Regions from separate parts of the Streptomyces sp. NPDC037013 genome, predicted to be linked through region 2. Evidence: predicted binding sites of a transcription regulator. Region 2 holds the regulator's gene; each other region holds the start of a gene.

Region 1 (7,544 bases), on a different contig from region 2:
GGGCGGGCCGGGGGGCCGGTCAGCCGGTGAGGGCGTGCAGCTGGTCCAGGAACCACTGCGCGGGCGGCAGCGCGGTCGCCGCGGCGGCCAGCCGCTTGGTGCGTTCGGCGCGCTCCGCCGCCGGCATCACGAGGCCCGCGTGCAGGGCCTGTGCCGTGGCCGACACGTCGTACGGGTTGACGGTGAGGGCGTCCTCGCCGAGCTCCTCGTGGGCGCCCGCCTCCCGCGAGAGGACCAGCGCACAGCCCTCGTCGGAGACGACGGGGACCTCCTTGGCGACGAGGTTCATGCCGTCGCGGATGGGGTTGACCAGGGCCACGTCCGCCATGCGGTAGGCGGCGAGGGAGCGCGCGAAGTCGTCGTCGACGTGCAGCAGGACGGGGGTCCAGCCGGGCGTCCCGTACGTGGCGTTGATCGACTCGGCGACGCGGGAGACCTCCGCGGTGTACTCGCGGTAGACGGCCAGGTCCTGCCGGGAGGGGTAGGCGAAGGCGACGTGCACGACGCGCTCGCGCCACTCGGGGCGGGTCTCCAGGAGTTCCCGGTAGGCCAGCAGGCCGCGGACGATGTTCTTGGAGAGCTCCGTGCGGTCCACCCGCACGATCAGCCTGCGGTCCTCGCCGTCCTGCCGGCCCGCCTGCTCGCGCAGCGTCCGCATCCGCTCCTCGACGTCGTCCCGCCGCGAGCGCTCCCGCAGGAAGTCCGCGTCGGCGCCGAGCCCGTGCACCCCGATCCGGGTGCCCGACGTACCGCCGAGGATCCGCACGCAGCAGTCGGTGAACGCGTCGGCCCACCGGCCGGTGAGGAAGCCGAGCCGGTCGGCGCCGAGCATGCCGTTGAGCAGCTGCTCGGACACGTCGTCCGGAAGCATCCGGAAGTAGTCGACGGGCGCCCACGGGGTGTGCGAGAAGTGGCCGATGCGCAGGTCGTCGCGGAGCTCCCGCAGCATGCCGGGGACCAGCGTCAGGTGGTAGTCCTGCACGAGGACCGCCGCGCCGGGCGCAGCCTCCGCGGCCAGCGCCTCGGCGAAGGCGCGGTTGTACGTCTCGTACGCCGCCCACTGGGCGCGGAACTCCGGTCCGAAGGCCGGCTCCAGCGGCGTCTGGTAGAGCATGTGGTGGACGAACCACAGCACCGAGTTGGCGATGCCGTTGTACGCGTCCGCGTGGACGTCCGCGTCGATGTCCAGCATCCGGACGCCGGGCTCGCCGACGCCGCGCCGCACCGCCTCGCGGTCACCGTCGCCGAGCGCCGCGCACACCCACAGTGCGGCGGGGTCGTCGGCGGAGTCACCGATGGCGCTGAGCCCGGAGACCAGGCCGCCGCCACCGCGTTTGGCGGTGAGCTCCCCGTCCTCCCCGACCGTGTACGAGACGGGGCCGCGGTTGGACGCGACCAGGACCTGCGCTGCTGACGATGCGGACTCGGAGACCATGTGGCAAAACGTAGCCCGTGACGGGGTCGGGCAAACGTACGGCCCCGCTCCGCGTACGGCCCGGCCGGATGTGTCGCGTGCCGGGCGGCCCCGGCGCCGATCACCCGCGACGGGCAATGTAGGCAGAGCGCATGATCGGCGCGGGTTACGCCACGCGGCGACGCGCGTACTCCGCGACATCGGTCATCGGCGGCCGCTCCTCCGTGTCGACCGCGTACGTCCGCGGCACGAACCCGCCATCGCCCCGCTCGAACTGCGTCAGCTCGGGACGCAGGAGATGGCCGCGGGCGAGCCGCAGCTGCGCCGTGCGGTAGATCGCCGCCGCCATCCGGCCGAGCGCCTGCCCGTCCTGGTGCCGGTGCCTGCGCACCCCCACGTCCACCTGCGCGAGCGCGTCCAGACCCACGGTGTGCAGCGCGTCCACGAGCAGCCCCAGCTCCACGCCGTACCCGACGGGAAACGGCAGCCGCTCCAGGAGCGACCTGCGGGCGGCGTACTCACCGCCCAGCGGCTGGACGAACCCCGCGAGGCGCGGCCAGTGCATGTTCAGCAGCGGGCGCGCCATCAGCTCCGTCACCCGGCCGCCCTGCCCGGCCGCCTCGCCCAGCGGCCGGTCGTACATCGCCTTCACGAAGGCCACGTCCGGGTCGGTGAGCAGCGGGCCCACTATCCCCGAGACGAAGTCCGCGGAGAACTCCCGCAGGTCGGCGTCGACGAACGCGACCACGTCCCCGCCCGTCACGAGCAGCGACCGCCACAGCACCTCGCCCTTGCCCGGCACGGGCGCGATGCGCGGCAGGATCTCGTCCCGGTGCACGACCCGGGCGCCCGCCTCGGCGGCGGCCCGCGCCGTGCGGTCCGTCGAGCCGGAGTCGATCACCACGAGCTCGTCGACCAGCGGCACCTTCTCCATCAGCTCGCGGCGGATCTCGGCGACGATCGCACCGACCGTCTCCTCCTCGTCGAGCGCGGGGAGCACGACGCTCACCGAGGTGCCCGAGGCGCGCTTGGCCGCGAGCAGCAGCTCCGACGGCCGGTCGGCGACGGACCAGGAACGCCTGCTCAGCCACTGCTCGACCTCTTCCAGCACGGTCGCGGTCCTCCCATATGTGATCCATCTCGCGGTTCGGACGACTATCTCAAGGGTCCGGGGCTTCGGTTACAGTCTTGAACAACGCCGGTGGCCATCGCATGTCGGGGTCGCCGCCGCGTTCGAGATCGACAACTGCTGGACCACAATCGAATACCGCTCATCCAGAGGGGCAGAGGGATACGGCCCGTTGAAGCCCCGGCAACCACCCAGCCGCGCGTCGCAGGACGCCAGTGTCACCGTGCGCGCGAACAGCGCCGCGAGGCTCCCGGCTCGGGAAGGTGCCAATTCCGTCTCGCGGCGAGATGCGTCGCGAGGAAGATGAGGAGAAAGGGCCTCGCCTCCATGGCTGTGCAGACTGTCGCCACCGAAAGCACCACCTCTTCCGTAGACCTCGGCCCCGCCTCGGGTCTTTCCTGCCGGGAGTGCGGCACCACGTTCCCCCTCGGCCCGATCTTCGCCTGCGTCGAGTGTTTCGGCCCCCTCGAAGTCGCGTACGACCTGCCGCTCGGCGACCCGGAAGCCCTGCGCAAGCAGATCGAGGCCGGCCCCGCCAACATCTGGCGGTACGCCCCCCTCCTGCCCGTCCCCGCCGACGTCGCCGACAAGCCCAACCTGAACCCCGGCTGGACCAAGCTCGTCAAGGCCGACAACCTCGCCGCCGAACTCGGCATCCAACAAGGCAAGTTGTTCGTCAAGGACGACTCCGGCAACCCCACGCACTCCTTCAAGGACCGTGTCGTCGCGCAGGCCCTCGAAGCGGCCCGCGCCTTCGGGTTCACCACCCTCTCCTGCTCCTCCACCGGCAACCTCGCGGGCGCCGTCGGCGCCGCCGCAGCCCGCGCCGGCTTCCGCTCCTGCGTGTTCATCCCGCACGACCTGGAGCAGGGCAAGGTCGTCATGGCCGCGGTCTACGGCGGCGAGCTCGTCGGCATCGAGGGCAACTACGACGACGTGAACCGCTTCTGCTCCGAGCTCATCGGCGACCCGCTGGGCGAGGGCTGGGGCTTCGTCAACGTCAACCTGCGGCCGTACTACGGCGAGGGCTCCAAGACCCTCGCGTACGAGATCTGCGAGCAGCTGGGGTGGGTCCTTCCCGACCAGCTGGTCATCCCGATCGCCTCGGGTTCGCAGCTCACGAAGATCGACAAGGGACTCAAGGAGCTCATCGCCCTTGGCCTCGTCGAGGACAAGCCGTACAAGATCTTCGGCGCCCAGGCCGAGGGCTGCTCGCCGGTCTCCGCCGCCTTCAAGGCCGGCCACGACGTGGTGCGCCCGCAGAAGCCGAACACCATCGCCAAGTCGCTCGCCATCGGCAACCCCGCCGACGGCCCGTACGTCCTGGACATCGCGCGCCGCACCGGCGGGGCGGTGGAGGACGTGAACGACGAGCAGGTCGTCGACGCGATCAAGCTCCTCGCGCGCACGGAGGGCATCTTCGCGGAGACCGCGGGCGGCGTGACCGTCGGCGTCACCAGGAAGCTCGTCGAGGCCGGACTCATCGACCCCACGCTGACCACGGTCGTGCTGAACACCGGGGACGGACTCAAGACGCTGGACGCCGTCGCCGAGACCTCGCAGGCCACGGCGACCATCAAGCCGAGCCTCGAGGCGTTCCGCTCCGCGGGTCTCGCCGGCTGAGGCCGTAACGTCCTTGCGGGACGGCTGCGGCTGGTCGCGCAGTTCCCCGCGCCCTGGAGGGGCGGCCCCCGCGGCGCGCCCCCTTGATCTACCGAGGTGAATCCATGAGCGTCAACGTCCGCATCCCCACCATCCTGCGCACCTACACCGGCGGCAAGGCCGAGGTCGCCGCCGAGGGCGCCAACCTCGGCGAGGTCATCGCCGACCTGGAGAAGAACCACACCGGTATCGCCGCCCGCGTCCTGGACGACCAGGGCAAGCTGCGCCGCTTCGTGAACGTGTACGTCAACGACGACGACGTCCGTTTCGAGCAGGGCCTGGAGACCGCCACCCCGGACGGCGCGGGCGTCTCGATCATTCCGGCCGTCGCCGGCGGCTGACCTTTCCGCAAGTACCCTGCGTTATCTGAATTGCCCCCTCCGCGAGAGAAACGGAGGGGGCAATTCTGCATGGTTGAGCGCGGTACAGTTGGGAAGCGTGCTCCGCCGTTTGTGCCGAGCGCATATACGAAGTCGGCGCGGAGCCGACAAGAAGCAGCCAATGCGCGCCGCCCATTTCAGCCCTATGCGGCTTTTGCCCGGCCCGACTTGCCCTGAATTCCGGCAAATTCTCCGCATATTACCGATCGGGCCCGCCCAGAATTCTCGTCCGATTGACCTGTTGCAGACGGCAGTTGGACAGATACATTCAGCGGCGGTCGACGCGTTCCGGCGCACACCCCCAATCAGTGGGGGGTGAGGTCTGACCCGGGTCCGCGAAGTGCGGTCCTGTGCAAGGGCCAGTAATAGGGGAGTTAGGCATGGCTCAGGGCACCGTCAAGTGGTTCAACGCGGAGAAGGGGTACGGCTTCATCGCGGTCGACGGTGGTGCGGATGTTTTCGTCCACTACAGCGCGATCCAGATGGACGGGTACCGCACCCTTGAAGAAGGTCAGCGAGTCGAGTTCGAGATCTCGCAGGGCCAGAAGGGTCCGCAGGCGGACATGGTCAAGCTCGCCGTCTAGCTCGGCGCGACCGACCACCGAAGCAAGCATCGCGAGGGGCTCGTATCCCACCAGGGGTACGGGCCCCTCGTGTGCGCCGGGGGCACCCCGGGCGTCGGCCCGGATCCATGAGAGGCGCTTGCACTCGCAGGGGTCGAGTGCTAATCATTGGGCTTAGCACTCTACGAGTGAGAGTGACAGAACTTGGATCGGGTCAGCGAGGCCCGCGCGCCGGGTGGGGCAAGGAACCACACGGTGCGCAGGCCGTCCGTCGCGGGCGCGGGCACGGTCCGTTTGCGTTTCCACCCCGTCCGGGAGGACCACTTCACATGGCCAAGATCATCGCGTTCGACGAGGAGGCACGGCGCGGCCTCGAGCGCGGCATGAACCAGCTCGCCGACGCCGTCAAGGTGACCCTGGGCCCCAAGGGTCGCAACGTCGTCCTCGAGAAGAAGTGGGGCGCCCCCACGATCACCAACGATGGTGTCTCCATCGCCAAGGAGATCGAGCTCGAGGACCCGTACGAGAAGATCGGCGCCGAGCTGGTCAAGGAGGTCGCGAAGAAGACGGACGACGTCGCCGGTGACGGCACGACGACCGCGACCGTCCTGGCCCAGGCCCTGGTCCGCGAGGGCCTCCGCAACGTGGCCGCCGGCGCCAACCCGATGGCCCTCAAGCGCGGCATCGAGAAGGCCGTCGAGGCCGTCTCCGGCGCCCTGCTCGAGCAGGCCAAGGATGTCGAGACCAAGGAGCAGATCGCTTCGACGGCCTCCATCTCCGCCGCCGACACCCAGATCGGCGAGCTCATCGCCGAGGCGATGGACAAGGTCGGCAAGGAAGGCGTCATCACCGTCGAGGAGTCGCAGACCTTCGGTCTCGAGCTCGAGCTCACCGAGGGCATGCGCTTCGACAAGGGCTACATCTCGGCGTACTTCGCCACCGACATGGAGCGTATGGAGGCGTCGCTCGACGACCCGTACATCCTGATCGTCAACTCCAAGATCTCCAACGTGAAGGACCTCCTTCCGCTGCTGGAGAAGGTCATGCAGTCGGGCAAGCCGCTGCTGATCATCGCGGAGGACGTCGAGGGCGAGGCGCTGTCCACGCTCGTCGTCAACAAGATCCGTGGCACCTTCAAGTCCGTCGCCGTCAAGGCCCCGGGCTTCGGTGACCGCCGCAAGGCCATGCTCGGCGACATCGCCATCCTCACCGGTGGCACCGTCATCTCCGAGGAGGTCGGCCTCAAGCTGGAGAACGCCGGTCTCGACCTGCTCGGCCGCGCCCGCAAGGTCGTCATCACCAAGGACGAGACGACCATCGTCGACGGTGCCGGTGACAGCGACCAGGTCCAGGGCCGCGTCAACCAGATCCGCGCCGAGATCGAGAACAGCGACTCGGACTACGACCGCGAGAAGCTCCAGGAGCGCCTCGCCAAGCTCGCCGGCGGCGTGGCCGTCATCAAGGCGGGCGCGGCCACCGAGGTCGAGCTCAAGGAGCGCAAGCACCGCATCGAGGACGCCGTCCGCAACGCGAAGGCGGCCGTCGAAGAGGGCATCGTCGCCGGTGGTGGCGTGGCCCTGCTCCAGGCCTCCCAGGTCTTCGAGAAGCTCGAGCTCGAGGGCGACGAGGCCACCGGTGCCGCCGCTGTGAAGCTGGCCCTGGAGGCCCCGCTGAAGCAGATCGCCGTCAACGCCGGCCTCGAGGGTGGCGTCGTCGTCGAGAAGGTGCGCAACCTCACCGTCGGCCACGGCCTCAACGCCGCGACCGGTGAGTACGTCGACATGATCGCCGAGGGCATCCTCGACCCGGCGAAGGTGACGCGTTCCGCCCTGCAGAACGCCGCCTCCATCGCCGCGCTGTTCCTCACCACCGAGGCCGTCATCGCCGACAAGCCGGAGAAGGCGGGCGCCGCCCCGGCCGGCGGCGGCATGCCGGGCGGTGACATGGACTTCTGATCGACCTCTGGTTGATCACTGTCCTCAGGTTCCGAGGGCGGTACCCCTTTCTTCTTGGGAAGGGGTACCGCCCTCGGGCGTTTCTCGTCCGTCCTAGGTGAGGTCCCTACGGCAACCGGTCCAGGATCCAGGCGCAGAGTTCCTCGGTGGCCAGGGTGTGGCCCTCGTTCCGGGAGGCGCAGAGGAACTCGTCGAGTTCGCTCTCCTCCTCCGCCGACGCCGTGACCGGGCCGTACAGCTTCTCGTGCGTGTCGATGTCGCGCAGCGCGATCGCGCTGACCACCGGTACGAAGCAGTGCTCGCGGATGTCCGCCTCGGAGCCGAGCCCGATGATCGCCGGGATCTTGTCCAGCTCGTCGGCGAGGATGCCGAACCCCTCCAGCGTGCCGCCCGGGGCGCCGTCCATCTCGGGCAGGCCGGAGGTGCGGATGCGCGGCTTGC
Region 2 (7,544 bases):
TGCGTCTCGTACCAGGTCGCCTCGCCGGCGAGCTGGCTGCGGTAGACCTCGACGGCGGCGGCGTCGGCGTACTCGGGCTGCGGCATGAAGAGGTTGACGCCGAACGGCCGTGAGGTCAGCCCGCGCAGCTGTTTGATCTCCTGGTACATCCCGTCGGCGGTCTTGTACCCGGCGGCGAGGAACCCGAGCCCGCCGGCCTCGGCGACGGCCGCGGCCAACTGCGGACCGGAGGCCCCACCCGCCATGGGGGCCTGCACGATCGGATGGCGGCAGAGATCGGTCAGTGCGGAGCTCATGCACGCATCGTGCCACGCGCCTCACCCCGCACCGAATCGCGCACCCCGCACCGGGCGTGCGCCGCCCCGTCTGCCGCGGTCACCCACCGGCGGCTGCGGGCCGTCCCGGGTTGCTCGCGCAGTTCCCCGCGCCCCTGAAGGCCGCTGCGCGGCCCCTTTAGGGGCGCGGGACGGTTGTCTTTAGGGGCGCGGGGAACTGCGCGACCAGCCCCCACGCACCCGCGGAGGACGACGAAGCCCCCGGCAGCGGAACGAACCGTCGCCGGGGGCCGAAGTCACCGCTCAAGGCGCTACCGCCCGTTGAACGCGTCCTTGAGGCGGGAGAACAACCCCTGCTGCCCCGGCTGGAACTGCCCCGTGGGCCGCTCCTCGCCCCGCAGCTGCGCCAGCTCCCGCAGCACCCGCTCCTGCTCGGCGTCGAGCTTGGTCGGCGTGAGCACCTCGACGTGCACGATGAGGTCGCCGCGGCCGCCGCCCCGCAGATGCGTGACGCCACGGCCGTGCAGCGGCACCGACTGACCGGACTGCGTGCCCGGCCGGATGTCGATCTCCTCCAGGCCGTCCAACGTCTCCAGCGGCACCTTCGTGCCGAGCGCCGCCGCCGTCATCGGAATGGTGACGGTGCAGTGCAGATCGTCGCCGCGCCGCTGGAAGACCGCATGCGGCAGCTCGTGGATCTCGACGTACAGGTCGCCGGCGGGGCCGCCGCCGGGGCCGACCTCGCCCTCGCCCGCGAGCTGGATGCGGGTGCCGTTGTCGACACCGGCGGGGATCTTCACGGTGAGCGTCCGCCGCGACCGGATGCGGCCGTCACCGGCGCACTCGGGGCACGGCGTCGGGACGACGGTCCCGAAGCCCTGACACTGCGGGCACGGCCGCGACGTCATGACCTGACCGAGGAAGGACCGCGTGACCTGCGACACCTCACCGCGACCGCGGCACATGTCACACGTCTGGGCGGACGTCCCCGGCGCGGCACCTTCACCGCTGCAGGTCGTACAGACGACCGCCGTGTCGACCTGGAGGTCCTTGGTGGTCCCGAAGGCCGCCTCTTCGAGGTCGATCTCCAGACGGATCATGGCGTCCTGGCCGCGGCGCGTGCGCGAGCGCGGCCCGCGCTGCGACGCCGTCCCGAAGAACGCGTCCATGATGTCGGAGAAGTTGCCGAAGCCGCCGGCGCCGAAGCCACCCGCGCCTCCGCCGCCGCCCGCCTGGGACAGCGGGTCGCCGCCGAGGTCGTAGACCTGCTTCTTCTGCGGGTCCGACAACACCTCGTACGCGGCGTTGATCTCCTTGAAGCGCTCCTGAGTCTTCGGATCCGGATTCACGTCCGGGTGAAGCTCACGCGCCAGCCTCCGGAAGGCCTTCTTGATCTCGTCCTGGGAAGCGTCGCGGCGCACGCCGAGTACGGCGTAGTAGTCCGTGGCCACTTACGACTCCGCCAGGATCTGTCCGACGTAACGTGCCACTGCGCGTACTGCTCCCATCGTTCCCGGATAGTCCATGCGGGTCGGTCCGACCACGCCGAGCTTGGCTACTGCCTCGCTGCCCGAACCGTAGCCGACCGAGACCACGGACGTAGAGCTGAGTCCCTCATGGGCGTTCTCGTGACCGATCCGTACGGCCATGCCCGAATCCTGCACCTCGCCAAGCAACTTGAGGAGTACGACCTGCTCCTCGAGGGCCTCGAGGACGGGCCGGATGGTGAGGGGAAAGTCATGTCCGAAGCGGGTGAGATTGGCGGTGCCGCCGATCATCAGCCGCTCCTCGGTCTCCTCGACCAGCGTCTCGAGGAGGGTCGCGAGGACCGTCGAGACGGTGCCGCGGTCCTCGGTCTCGAAGGCCTCCGGCAGGTCCTGCACCAGCTGCGGCACGTCCGTGAAGCGGCGGCCCGCGACCCGGCTGTTGAGCCGCGCCCGCAGATCCGCGAGCGCGCTCTCGCCGAACGGCGCCGGGCAGTCGATCATGCGCTGCTCGACCCGCCCGGTGTCCGTGATCAGTACGAGCATCAGCCGCGCGGGAGCCAGCGAGAGCAGCTCCACGTGCCGCACCGTCGACCGCGTCAGCGAGGGGTACTGCACGACGGCGACCTGCCGCGTCAGCTGCGCGAGCAGCCGCACCGTGCGCCCCACCACGTCGTCGAGGTCGACGGCGCCGTCGAGGAAGTTCTGGATGGCCCGACGCTCGGGCGCCGTCATCGGCTTGACGCCGGCGAGCTTGTCGACGAAGAGCCGGTAGCCCTTGTCCGTCGGGATGCGCCCGGCGCTGGTGTGGGGCTGGGCGATGAACCCCTCCTCCTCCAGCGCGGCCATGTCGTTGCGGACGGTGGCCGGGGAGACCCCCAGGCGGTGCCGCTCGGTGAGCGCCTTCGATCCGACCGGCTCCTCCGTCCCGACATAGTCGTGGACGATGGCGCGCAGCACTTCGAGCCTGCGTTCACTGAGCATCGCGCACACCTCCAGCTGTCCGTCGTTCGCGACGGGCCCCGGCTTCCCCCGAGCCCCCGCCTGGCACTCACCGAGGGCGAGTGCCAGCCTTTCCAGAGGTCAGTGTACGGCCGCCGGGTACGGGCCCGGCAAGGGCGGACCCTCCTGTGTCGTGCCGGAGCGCCGGGCAGCGGCTGCCGGACACCGCCCGTACGGATAGCGTCACCGTATGGACGTGACGCCGGGATGGGAAGCGGCGGGCTGGGAACGGCTCGCCCCGCGCGTGGGACGGTGCCGACTGCCCGTCTGGGACTGCACGGTGGGGCTCGTCGTCGGCGACGAGGCCGCCCTCATGATCGACGCGGGGTCGAGCCTGGCCGAGGGCGCGGCCCTGCGCACCCGGGCCCGCACGATCATGGGCGGCGCCCGCCGTGTGACGCACCTCGCGCTGACACACCCGCACTTCGACCACGTCCTCGGGGCGCCGGCCTTCGCGGGCGTGCAGGTGTACGGCGCGGTGGGCATCGAGACGGTCCTCACACACGGCCGCGAGGAGTTGCGGGCGGACGCGGTACGGCACGGCCTCGACGCGGACGCGGCGGCCGAGGCTGCCGACCTCCTGGTCCATCCGCACCACGCGGTGTGCGGGGAGTGGACGCTGGACCTCGGCGGCCCGCAGGTCCTGCTCGCCAACATCGGACCCGGGCACTCCGCCCACGACCTGGTGGTCCTTGTGCCGGGCACCGACGGCGGGCGGGAAGTCGTCTTCTGCGGCGACCTGGTCGAGGAGTCCGGCGAACCGCAGGCCGGCGAGGACGCGGCACCCCGGCACTGGCCGGCGGCGCTCGACCGGCTCCTGGAACTGGGCGGCGAGGACGCGGTGTACGTGCCGGGGCACGGCGCGGCGGTCGACGCGGCCTTCGTCCGCGCACAACGCGCCACACTGGCGGCCCGCTTCGGCGTGTCGTGAGGACGAGCGGGTCCGCTCTTCCTATCGTCGGCAGAATGCGCCAGTACTCCGCCGATCTCACGCCTCCCTGGAAGAAGCCCAAGCCCGTGCCCGAGGTGGCGGCCGACGCCGGCCTCGTGGTCGAGGAGCTGAGCACGGGGTTCTGCGGGGCGGTGATCCGCTGCGAGAAGACGGCGCAGGGCCCGACGGTGACGCTGGAGGACCGCTTCGGCAAGCACCGCGTCTTCCCGATGGAGCCGCGCGGCTTCCTCCTGGAGGGCAGGCCGGTCACGCTGGTCCGCCCCACGGCCCAGGCCCCGGTACGCCCGTCGCGCACCGCGTCCGGCTCCGTGGCCGTCCCGAACGCGCGCGCCAGGGTCGCCCGCGCGGGCCGCATCTACGTGGAGGGCCGCCACGACGCCGAACTCGTCGAACGGGTCTGGGGCGACGACCTGCGCGTCGAGGGCGTCGTCGTCGAGTACCTGGAGGGCATCGACGACCTCCCCGCGATCGTCGCCGAATTCGCCCCCGGCCCCGACGCACGGCTCGGCGTCCTCGTGGACCACCTGGTCCCCGGCTCCAAGGAGTCCCGCATCGCCGCGTCGGTCACCAGCGACCACGCGCTGGTGGTGGGCCACCCCTACATCGACGTGTGGGAGGCGGTGAAGCCGTCCTCGGTCGGCATCGCCTCCTGGCCACGGGTGCCGCGGGGCCAGGACTGGAAGAAGGGGGTCTGCGCGGCGCTGGGCTGGCCGGAGAACACGGGGGCCGCGTGGCAGCGGATCCTGGGCTCGGTGCGCAGCTACAAGGACCTGGAGCCGGCGCTCCTGGGCCGCGTAGAAGAACTAATCGACTTCATCACCCTCCCCTGAGCCCCGGGGGGGCGGGGGGCTCCCCCGTGCGGGGCCGGGGCAGCGACTGCCGGCGGCAGCTGCCCCCGCCGGGTCGCAGGCGCGTACGAGACGGGAGGGGACGTGGGGGTTTGTGCGAACGGAGCACCGAGCAAACGCTAGCGCCTTTGTTCGTGCAGCGTGGCGCAGGGATAGCGAGTACGCACACACCCCCGCGGCCCCGCCCCCACAACCGAACCCAAGGCGCAGACACCAGCCCAAGCGCAGCCGCACCCCCAACCGACCCAAGGCGCTGACACCCGCCCAAGCCCACCCGCACCCACAACCGAACCCAGGCGCCCCGCCCGAAAGCGCCCCCACCCCAAAACGCCCCACCAGCCCTAGTCCACCAGGTCCCGCACCACCGCGTCCGCCAGTAGCCGTCCCCGGAGCGTCAGCACCGCCCTCCCCGACTCCCACGGCCCGCCCTCCAGCAGCCCCTCCCCCAGCGCCCGGCGCGCAGCCGCGAGGCCGGGCTCCTTCAGGAGACTCAGCGGACACCCCTCCCGAAGCCGCAGCTCCAGCAGGATCCGCTCCACCCGCCGGTCCTCAGCGGAGAGCAGCTCCCGCCCCGCCCCCGGCGACCGCGCCCCCGCCAGCGCTCCCGCGTACGCCCCCGGATGCTTGACGTTCCACCACCGCACGCCGCCCACGTGACTGTGGGCCCCGGGCCCGGCCCCCCACCAGTCGGCACCCCGCCAGTACAGCTCGTTGTGCAGGCACCGCCCGCCCTCGGACGTGGCCCAGTTGGAGACCTCGTACCACTCGAATCCCGCACCGCCCAGCACCTCGTCGGCGATGAGGTACCGGTCCGCGTGCACGTCGTCGTCCGTCATCGGAACCTCGCCGCGCCGGATCCGCCGCGCCAGCTGCGTCCCCTCCTCGACGATCAGCGCATAGGCGCTGACATGGTCGGGCCCGGCCCCGATCGCCGCGTCCAGCGACGCCCGCCAGTCGTCGTCCGACTCTCCCGGCGTGCCGTAGATCAGGTCGAGGTTCACGTGCTCGAACCCCGCCGCCCGCGCCTCGGCGACGCAACGCTCGGGCCGCCCGGGCGTGTGCGTGCGGTCGAGGATCTTCAGCACGTGCTGCTTCGCGCTCTGCATGCCGAAGGAGACGCGGTTGAACCCGCCCTCCCGCAGCTCGCCCAGGTACGCCGCGTCGACCGATTCGGGGTTCGCCTCGGTGGTGATCTCCGCGTCGTCCGCGAGCCCGAACTCGTCCCGTACGGCACCCAGCATGCGTACGAGGTCGCGCGCGGCGAGCAGCGTCGGCGTACCGCCTCCGACGAACACGGTCCGCACCGGCCGCGGATCGTCCCCGAGGACCTTGCGCGCGAGCCGTACCTCGTCGATCAGGGTGTCCGCGTAGTTGTCGCGGGAGGCGAGCACACCGCCGGAGCCGCGCAGCTCGGTCGCGGTGTAGGTGTTGAAGTCGCAGTAGCCGCAGCGCGTGGCGCAGTACGGGACGTGCAGGTAGAAGCCGAGTGGGCGCGAGGCCGCGCCGGCCAGGGCGGACGCGGGCAGCGCTCCGTCCTCGGGCATGGGCTCACCATCGGGCAGTGCGGAAGGCATGCCTTCCATTGTCCCGCACCCCGGGAACACCTCTCCCCCTCACCGAGCCGCCCCCTCAGCGCGCCCGCAGCACCAGCAACGCCAGATCGTCGTCCGGCGGCCGCTCGGAGAACTCGTGGACGAGCCGCCTGATCCGCTCCGCGACGAGCGCCGCGTCGAGCCCCACGCAGCCGGCCAGCGCCTGGGCGAGGCCGTCGCCGTCGTCGAACAGGAGCCGTTCCGAGCGGCGCTCGGTCACCCCGTCCGTGACGCACAGGAGCGTCTCGCCGGCCCGCAGCTCGAAGCTCTCGCTCGTGTACGTCTCGTCGTCGACGACCCCCAGCAGCATCTGCGGAGTGGCCGCCTCCCGCACCTTGCCCTCGGGTGACATCAGGAGCGGCAGCGGATGCCCGGCGCAGGCGATGGTGCAGCGCACGCCCCCTTCGTAGGGGACGAGCTCGCCGTACAGGAGGGAGAGGAAGCGCGAGGTCGGCCCGTCGGGCGGGACGCCCTGGCCGCCCGCCACCGCGACGACCGCCGCCGCCGCGTCCGCCGCCTCGGTCGCGTCGTCGAGGAGCAGTTGGTTGAGCCGGTCCATGACCTCCGCGACCTGGTAGCCCTCGCGGGCGAGCAGCCGCAGCCACGGCCGGGCGAGACCGATGACGACGGCCGCCTCCGGCCCCTTGCCCTGGACGTCGCCGAGCGCGAAGCACCAGCGGCCCTCGCCCGCCTGGAAGACGTCGTAGAAGTCGCCGCCGGGGCCGCCCTTGTCCCGCGGCTCGTACACCAGGCCGCTCTCCACGCCGGGGATCTCCGCGACCTTGCTGGGCAGCAGGCCGCGCTGGAGCACCTGGCTGATGTTGGCCTGGCGCTGGTATCGGCGGGCGGTGCTGATGGCGAGCGCGACCCGGCGGGTGAAGTCCTCGACGAGGCCTGTGACCTCGTCGGCGAAGCGGATCAGGCCGGCTCGTCCGATGACGAGAGTGCCGAGGGCGCGCCCGCCCGCGGTCAGGCGGTACGCGAGGGCCGCGCCGGAGGCATCCGCCCCGCCCGTCGTCCCCTCGCCAGGCCAGGGGACGGGGAAGGCACCCGAGCCCGCCGCGTCGGGCAGCCGCGGCGGCTCCTTCTCCAGGACGCGGCGGAGTTCCTCTATGCGGTGCTCGCTGCTGTGCCAGACGCGGGCGAGGCGCGCCCCGGAGCCGCTCGCCGGGCCGCGCCCGGAGCCTTCCGAGGCGTCTTCAAGCCACACCGCGCACCAGTCGGCGAGGCGGGGCACGAGGAGCTGTCCTGCGAGGGCGGCCACCAGGTCCTCGTCGAACTGTCCGGCCAGCAGGTCGGAGGCCTCGGCGAGGAAGGTGAGGGCGCCGCGGTTGACCCACTCCGTGTCGTGCGGGGCGCGCTTCGGCAGCGGGGCGAGGATCTCGGCGGCG
Region 3 (7,544 bases), on a different contig from region 2:
CCCGCCCACCACACGGCGGGCGGGGATCGCGGGGCCCCCGCGGCGGCACACTCAGCGGACCAGGCCCCAGCGGAAACCGAGCGCCACCGCGTGTGCGCGGTCCGAGGCGCCGAGCTTCTTGAAGAGCCGCCTGGCGTGCGTCTTCACGGTGTCCTCGGAGAGGAAGAGCTCGCGCCCGATCTCCGCGTTCGAGCGGCCGTGGCTCATGCCTTCGAGGACCTGGATCTCGCGCGCGGTGAGGGTGGGCGCGGCGCCCATCTCGGCCGAGCGCAGTCTGCGCGGGGCCAGCCGCCACGTCGGGTCGGCGAGCGCCTGTGTGACGGTCGCGCGCAGCTCGGCGCGCGAGGCGTCCTTGTGCAGATAGCCGCGGGCACCGGCGGCGACCGCGAGCGCGACCCCGTCCAGGTCCTCGGCGACGGTGAGCATGATGATGCGCGCACCGGGGTCGGCGGAGAGCAGCCGCCGGACGGTCTCGACGCCGCCCAGGCCGGGCATGCGTACGTCCATCAGAATCAGGTCCGAGCGGTCGGCGCCCCAGCGGCGGAGGACTTCCTCGCCGTTGGCCGCTGTCGTCACGCGCTCGACACCGGGCACGGTCGCGACCGCGCGGCGGAGCGCCTCTCGGGCAAGCGGGGAGTCGTCGCAGACGAGGACCGATGTCATGACTGTCCTCCGCGGCTCTCACAGCTGCTGCGCGTCACCTTGAGCCTCCAGGCTGGTACATGTCGTCACCTGTGCGGTTGACGCTCTCGGACACCTGCCCGAGCGCTTCTTCTTTCAACCGCCTCCGCACTCTCAACGACGGTCACCCGAAAGAGTTACGGGGCAGTCAGCCACCTTCGGCACTCTACGTGAGGGCGCGGACACAGCGCAGAGCGCGCGGAAGACCCTCAACCTTTCATCACAAGCCATGCCCCATTTAGCGGCTTTTCTTCCCTTTTCCTGGTGTCTGCGGCTAGATTCGCAATGAGTCATATTTTCATCTCCTTAGATAGTAGATGTACGGTCATGGGCACCGTATCCGCGTCAGAACGGCATCAAGGGGACCAGCAATGGCAGATTTCTCCCGCCTTCCCGGACCGAACGCAGATCTGTGGGACTGGCAGCTCCTCGCGGCCTGCCGGGGGGTCGACAGCTCGCTCTTCTTCCACCCGGAGGGCGAGCGGGGAGCGGCGCGCAGCGCCCGTGAGAACTCCGCCAAGGAGGTCTGCATGCGGTGCCCGGTGCGTGCCGAGTGCGCCGCTCACGCCCTCGCGGTGCGCGAGCCGTACGGCGTCTGGGGCGGGCTGACCGAGGACGAGCGCGAGGAGCTCATGGGGCGCGCGCGCAACCGACTGGTCACGGCGGCCGCTCCGGCGGGCAGAGCCGTGTCACACAGCTGAAGGAACGTTTCTTCGAAAGGGCCCCGACGCTATTCGGGGCGGCCCCCGGGGCGGACCACCGCCCCCGTCAGCGGGCGGCGGCCCGCGCGAGATGGTCCAGCGTGGCGGCGACCGCCGGCACCTGTGCCAGATCCGGCAGCGTGAGCGCGACGATCTCCCGCTGCACGGCAGGTTCCACCGTCACGGTGCGGGCGCCCTTGGGGCGCACCGACTCGATCGCGAGCTCGGGCAGCACCGCCACCCCCAGGCCGGCGCCGACCAGTCCGATCACCGCCGGATAGTCGTCGGTCGCGAAATCGATCCGGGGCACGAAGCCCGCGCTCTCGCAGACCTCCACCAGTTGCCTGCGACAGCGGGGGCAGCCCGCGATCCACGACTCGTCGGCGAACTCCCCGATGGTGACCGACCGGGCCCCGGCGAGCCGGTGCCCCTCGGGCACGAGTCCGACGAGCCGGTCGGCGAGCAGCGGACGCACGACGAGGTCGCCCCACTCCTCCGCGGCCGTCGCCCCCTCGTACCGGAAGGCGAGGGCCACGTCGCAGTCCCCCTCGCGCAGCATCTCCACCGAACGCGGCGGCTCGGCCTCCACGAGGGAGACGCGCGTGCCGGGGTGGGCCGCGCGCAGCGCCGCGAGGGCGCCGGGGACGAGGGTGGAGCTACCGCTCGGGAAGGAGACGAGGCGGACCCGGCCCGCGCGCAGGCCGGCGATCGCGGCGACCTCCTCCTCGGCGGCGGTGAGTCCGGCGAGGATGCCCGAGGCGTGCCGCACCAGAGCCTCGCCCGCCTGCGTCAGCCGCATTTCGCGGCCGGTGCGGATCAGCAGCGGCGTGCCGGTCGAGGCTTCGAGGGCCTTCATCTGCTGGCTGACGGCGGGCTGGGTGCAGCCGAGCTCGCGGGCCGCGGCCGAGAAGGAGCCGGTGGCGGCCACGGCGCGCAGGACACGGAGGTGACGGGCCTCGATCATGGTGTGAGCATAAGTGACGCTTGGAAGCAACGCGAAATATTGCGTCGCGGCTTTGAGGGGCCCTCGCTTAGCCTGCTGGGCATGGAGCTTCTTTCGGTAAATGCGGGCCGTCGCAAGGCCGTTGACTACACCTCGTCCCCCACCGGCCTCACCGGCATCGACAAGCAGCCGGTCTCCGGACCGGTCCTCGTGACCGCGCCGGGCGCCAAGGGCGTCGGCGGCAGCGGAGTGGCGGGCGACGAGATCTGCGACCTGCGGCACCACGGCGGGGACCACCAGGCGGTGTACGCCTACGCCCGCGAGGACCTCGACGCGTGGGAGCGGACGCTCGGGCGGACCCTGGCGAACGGCGCGTTCGGCGAGAATTTCACGGTGTCCGGGGTGGATGTGAACGGCGCGCGGATCGGCGAGCGCTGGCAGGTCGGTCCCGACCTGGTCCTGGAGGTGACGAGCGGGCGCATCCCCTGCCGTACGTTCCAGGGGCACCTCGGCGAGACGGGATGGATGAAGCGCTTCACCACGGAGGGCGCGCCGGGCGCGTATCTGCGGGTGATCGTGGAGGGCGAGGTGCGGGCCGGGGACGCGATCCGGATCGTGCACCGGCCGGACCACGACGTCACCGTCGCCCTCCACTTCCGGGCCGTCACGACGGAGAAGTCGCTGCTGCCGCGGATGCTGGCGGCGGGCGACGCCCTGCACCCCGAGACGACGGAGCGGGCGCACAAGTACCTCGCGCGGCAGGCCGCCGAGGACCTCGCGGTGTGAGACCGGCAGGTCCATGCGGAACGGCACCTTCGCGATCTCACTAGCCTTGGGCCATGACTACGGCTCTGATTACGGGATCAACCGCCGGCATCGGCGCCGCGTTCGCGCGGCGCCTCGCCGGTGACGGGCACAACCTCGTCCTGGTGGCTCGCGACACCAAGCGGCTGCGCGAGCAGGCGACCGAGCTGCACGACCGGCACGGCATCGAGGCCGAGGTGCTGACCGCGGACCTCGCGACGGACGGGGGCATCGAGGCCGTCGAGAAGCGGCTGGCGAACCGGAGGGACCCGGTCGACCTGCTGATCAACAACGCGGGCTTCGGCAACAAGGGCCGGTACCTGGAAGTCCCGATGACCGACGAGCTGACCATGCTCAAGGTGCACTGCGAGGCGGTGCTGCGGCTGACCTCGGCCGCGGCGGAGTCGATGCGGGAGCGGGGCCGGGGCGGGGTGGTGAACGTCGCGTCGGTGGCGGCGTTCGTGCCGCGCGGCACGTACGGGGCCTCGAAGGCGTGGGTCGTGCAGTTCACCCAGGGCGCGGCGAAGGACCTGGCCGGGACCGGGGTGCGGCTCATGGCGCTCTGCCCCGGCTTCGTACGGACCGAGTTCCACCGGCGCGCCGGGATGGGCACGTCCAACATCCCCGGGTGGCTGTGGCTCGACGCGGACAAGCTGGTCACGGCGGCTCTGGCCGACCTGGCCCGGGGCAAGACCGTGTCGATCCCCGACCCTCGCTACAAGGCGCTGATGGGGGTGGTGAAGGTGACGCCGCGTTCCTTGCTGGGCGGGGTGACGTCGCGTACGGGCCGCAAGTACGGGCCGCGGTAGGCCTGCGGGGCCTTCTGGGTGGGAGCGTCTGCGGGGTTCCTCGCCGCTGCCGGCTGCGGGTCGCCGTCGGCTGGTCGCGCAGTTCCCCGCGCCCCTGAGGACGACTTCGGCGAGCGCCCCGTAAGGGGCGCGGGGAACTGCGCGAGGACGGACCACGGCCCGCAGCCGGCGACGGACGGGCTTCGGCAGACGCATCCCCGAAAAGGGCCGAGGCCCGGCTCCCCGAAAAGGGAGCCGGGCCTCGGTCACCGGTCAAGCCGAGCGCAGCGGGTCAGTGCGAGTGACCGTGGCCGTGGCCGTGGCCGGCGTCGGCCTCTTCCTCGGCCGGCTTCTCGACGACCAGGGTCTCGGTCGTGAGGAGCAGCGACGCGATGGACGCGGCGTTCTCCAGCGCGGAGCGGGTGACCTTGACCGGGTCGATGACGCCGGCCTTGACCAGGTCGCCGTACTCGCCGGTCGCGGCGTTGAAGCCGAAGCCCTTGTCGAGCTCGGCGACCTTCGAGGTGATGACGTAACCCTCGAGGCCGGCGTTCTCGGCGATCCAGCGCAGCGGCTCGACGGCGGCGCGGCGGACGACGGCGACACCGGTGGCCTCGTCGCCCTCCTTGCCGAGGTTGCCCTCGAGGACCTTCACGGCGTGGACGAGCGCGGAGCCACCACCGGAGACGATGCCCTCCTCGACCGCGGCGCGGGTCGCGGAGATGGCGTCCTCCAGACGGTGCTTCTTCTCCTTCAGCTCCACCTCGGTGGCGGCGCCGACCTTGATGACGCACACGCCGCCGGCCAGCTTCGCGAGGCGCTCCTGGAGCTTCTCGCGGTCCCAGTCGGAGTCCGTGGCCTCGATCTCGGCCTTGATCTGGGCGACACGGCCCTCGACGTCGGCCTTGTTGCCGCCGCCGTCGACGATCGTGGTGTCGTCCTTGGTGATGGTGACGCGGCGGGCGGTGCCGAGCACGTCGAGGCCGACCTGGTCGAGCTTGAGGCCGACCTCCTCGGCGATGACGGTGGCGCCCGTGAGGGTGGCCATGTCGCCGAGCATCGCCTTGCGGCGGTCGCCGAAGCCGGGGGCCTTCACCGCGACGGCGTTGAAGGTGCCGCGGATCTTGTTCACGACCAGGGTCGACAGGGCCTCGCCCTCGACGTCCTCGGCGATGATCAGGAGCGGCTTCGAGGAGTTGGCCTGGATGACCTTCTCGAGCAGCGGCAGGAGGTCCTGGATGGAGGAGATCTTGCCCTGGTGGATCAGGATGTACGGGTCGTCGAGGACGGCCTCCATACGCTCCTGGTCGGAGACCATGTACGGCGAGAGGTAGCCCTTGTCGAAGGCCATGCCCTCGGTGAAGTCGAGCTCGAGGCCGAAGGTGTTGGACTCCTCGACGGTGATGACACCGTCCTTGCCGACCTTGTCCATCGCCTCGGCGATGAGCTCGCCGACCTGCGGGTCCTGCGCCGAGAGACCGGCGACGGCCGCGATGTCGGCCTTGTCGTCGATCGGGCGGGCGGTGGCGAGGAGCTCCTGGGAGACGGCCGCGACGGCGGCGTCGATGCCCTTCTTCAGGGCGGCCGGGGAGGCGCCGGCGGCGACGTTGCGCAGGCCTTCCTTGACCAGGGCCTGGGCGAGCACGGTGGCGGTGGTGGTGCCGTCACCCGCGATGTCGTTGGTCTTGGTCGCCACCTCCTTCACCAGCTGGGCGCCGAGGTTCTCGTACGGGTCCTCGACCTCGACCTCACGGGCGATGGTGACGCCGTCGTTGGTGATGGTCGGGGCGCCGAACTTCTTGTCGATGACGACGTTGCGGCCGCGGGGGCCGATCGTCACCTTGACGGTGTCGGCAAGCTTGTTGACGCCGCGCTCAAGGGCGCGACGGGCGTCCTCGTCGAACTTCAGGATCTTCGCCATGGGAGCGATTCAGCCCTCTCGAAAACTCAGGGGGGTCCGGGGGAGCCCCCGGAACGTTCAGCAACGAACTACGCCCCTCGCCGCCCGGCATCAGCGGGGTGACCAGGGGCGCAGCTCAGAAAAGCAAATGCTGGGTGAATTACTTCTCGACGATCGCGAGCACGTCGCGGGCCGAGAGGACGAGGTACTCGTCGCCGTTGTACTTCACCTCGGTGCCGCCGTACTTGCTGTACAGCACGACATCGCCGACCTTCACGTCGAGCGGCAGGCGCTCGCCGTTCTCGAAACGCCCCGGGCCCACGGCGAGGACAGCGCCCTCCTGGGGCTTCTCCTTCGCGGTGTCCGGAATGACCAGGCCGGAGGCCGTGGTCTGCTCGGCGTCGAGCGGCTGGACCACAATGCGGTCCTCGAGCGGCTTGATGGCAACCTTGGAGCTGGCGGTCGTCACGATCCGGTCTCCCCCTTCGGAGATCTCACGGGGTTAAGAGTCTGAGTGTGGCGACCAGGTGGATCCGTCGTCGCGGGTGCCGGACCTGCCCGTCGCTGTTGGCACTCTCCAATGGGGAGTGCCAGAAGTGAGACTAGGACGGGGATTAGCACTCGGTCAAGCGGAGTGCCAATCGGCTGCGCCGGGCTTCAGCGGATGTTCGTGCCCCTGGGGCGGGGCGGCGGCGCTTTTTCCCTGTCGGGGCAACGGTTCTCTGCGTCTTTGGGTTCCCTGGCGGCGATTCGTGGGGGCCCCGGTTCTTGTTGCTCGGCACCGGGGGCTGTGCCCACCCGTTCCGCCCAGCGGAACGCCTGCCCACAGCGGGGGGCGCCAGGGGCCGCTGTGGAGCGGAGGATGCCGGGCGGGGTTGGGGTGCGGTGGTGCGGGGGGACCTTTTGGGCTGCCTTTCTGCCCAGGCGTTCGATCGGGTCCACCGATTCGGCGCAACCGGTGAGCAGTGCGGGCGCGAGCACTCCGCACAGCAGGGCCCCGGCGAGGAGGCGGCGGTTCGCTCGCGCCCGCGGGGTCACAGGTAGTCCTCCAGCCTGGCCACCGCGTACCCCCGGTCCGTGACCGTCTTCATGACGCGGCGGACCATGTCGGGCATCGTGCCCTTCCAGTCCTCACGCCCCCGGAAGTGCGTGAGGATGATGTCGCCGGGGTGCAGGTCCTTGTCCCACTCGCGCCACTCCATGTGGTCGGTGAAGGCCTCGGACGCCCACAGCGGCACCGCCTTGATGCCGCAGGACCTGGCGGCGCGCAGCGTGTCCCGGTTGTAGTTGCCGTACGGCGGGCGGAAGAGCTCGGGCCGCTTGCCGTAGTGCTTCTGGATGGTGTCCTGCATGCCGCAGATCTCGCGGCGCTGCCCCTCGTACGAGAGTCCGGGCAGGTAGCGGTGGTTGAGGGTGTGGTTGTTCAGGGTGACGCCGCGGTCCTGCATCTTCTTGAAGTACCCGTAGTCCTCCTTGACCAGGTAGTCGCTGAGGAAGGCGGTGTACGGCAGCCGGAGCTCGCTCATCATCTTCAGCAGCCGCGGGTCCTTCTCGGCGCCGTCGTCGATGGTCAGGAAGACGACCTTGTCCTTGGTGGGGACGGTCGTGAAGACGGGCGGCAGGCTCGACTGGCCCTCGACCTCGAACCCCTTGCGGGTGGTGATCCGCGGCTTGGCCGCGGGCGGCGGGGGCGCGGCGAGCGGGGTCTTGGCCAGCCCCCAGCGCTT

What was found. Region 2 encodes HrcA, which represses chaperone genes, less so after heat shock. Its sites were predicted from a motif close to TTNGCACTCNGNNNNNCNGAGTGCNAA; they were not measured.
Region 1: a site for HrcA is predicted at 5,323-5,349, ahead of groL (chaperonin GroEL). Genes of this name have one in related genera too.
Region 3: a site for HrcA is predicted at 6,432-6,458, ahead of groES (co-chaperone GroES). Genes of this name have one in related genera too.

The regions. Positions count from the first base shown of each region.
Region 1 covers NZ_JBVJRV010000007.1:480,000-487,543, reverse strand. The annotation lists gene ACZ7DY_RS27575 (alpha,alpha-trehalose-phosphate synthase (UDP-forming)) at 20-1,435, opposite strand; gene ACZ7DY_RS27570 (glucosyl-3-phosphoglycerate synthase) at 1,581-2,525, opposite strand; SAM riboswitch class I at 2,683-2,853, shown strand; gene thrC (threonine synthase) at 2,847-4,166, shown strand; gene ACZ7DY_RS27560 (MoaD/ThiS family protein) at 4,271-4,546, shown strand; gene ACZ7DY_RS27555 (cold-shock protein) at 4,966-5,169, shown strand; gene groL (chaperonin GroEL) at 5,478-7,103, shown strand; gene ACZ7DY_RS27545 (esterase/lipase family protein) at 7,210-7,544, opposite strand, start outside.
Region 2 covers NZ_JBVJRV010000003.1:501,393-508,936, forward strand. The annotation lists gene ACZ7DY_RS12170 (nitronate monooxygenase) at 1-296, opposite strand, end outside; gene dnaJ (molecular chaperone DnaJ) at 587-1,726, opposite strand; gene hrcA (heat-inducible transcriptional repressor HrcA) at 1,727-2,743, opposite strand; gene ACZ7DY_RS12185 (MBL fold metallo-hydrolase) at 2,958-3,692, shown strand; gene ACZ7DY_RS12190 (DUF3097 domain-containing protein) at 3,728-4,543, shown strand; gene hemW (radical SAM family heme chaperone HemW) at 4,903-6,135, opposite strand; gene ACZ7DY_RS12200 (SpoIIE family protein phosphatase) at 6,191-7,544, opposite strand, start outside.
Region 3 covers NZ_JBVJRV010000002.1:256,951-264,494, reverse strand. The annotation lists gene ACZ7DY_RS06405 (response regulator transcription factor) at 52-663, opposite strand; gene ACZ7DY_RS06400 (WhiB family transcriptional regulator) at 1,053-1,382, shown strand; gene ACZ7DY_RS06395 (LysR family transcriptional regulator) at 1,450-2,346, opposite strand; gene ACZ7DY_RS06390 (MOSC domain-containing protein) at 2,428-3,111, shown strand; gene ACZ7DY_RS06385 (SDR family NAD(P)-dependent oxidoreductase) at 3,165-3,938, shown strand; gene groL (chaperonin GroEL) at 4,210-5,838, opposite strand; gene groES (co-chaperone GroES) at 5,978-6,286, opposite strand; gene ACZ7DY_RS06370 (polysaccharide deacetylase family protein) at 6,852-7,544, opposite strand, start outside.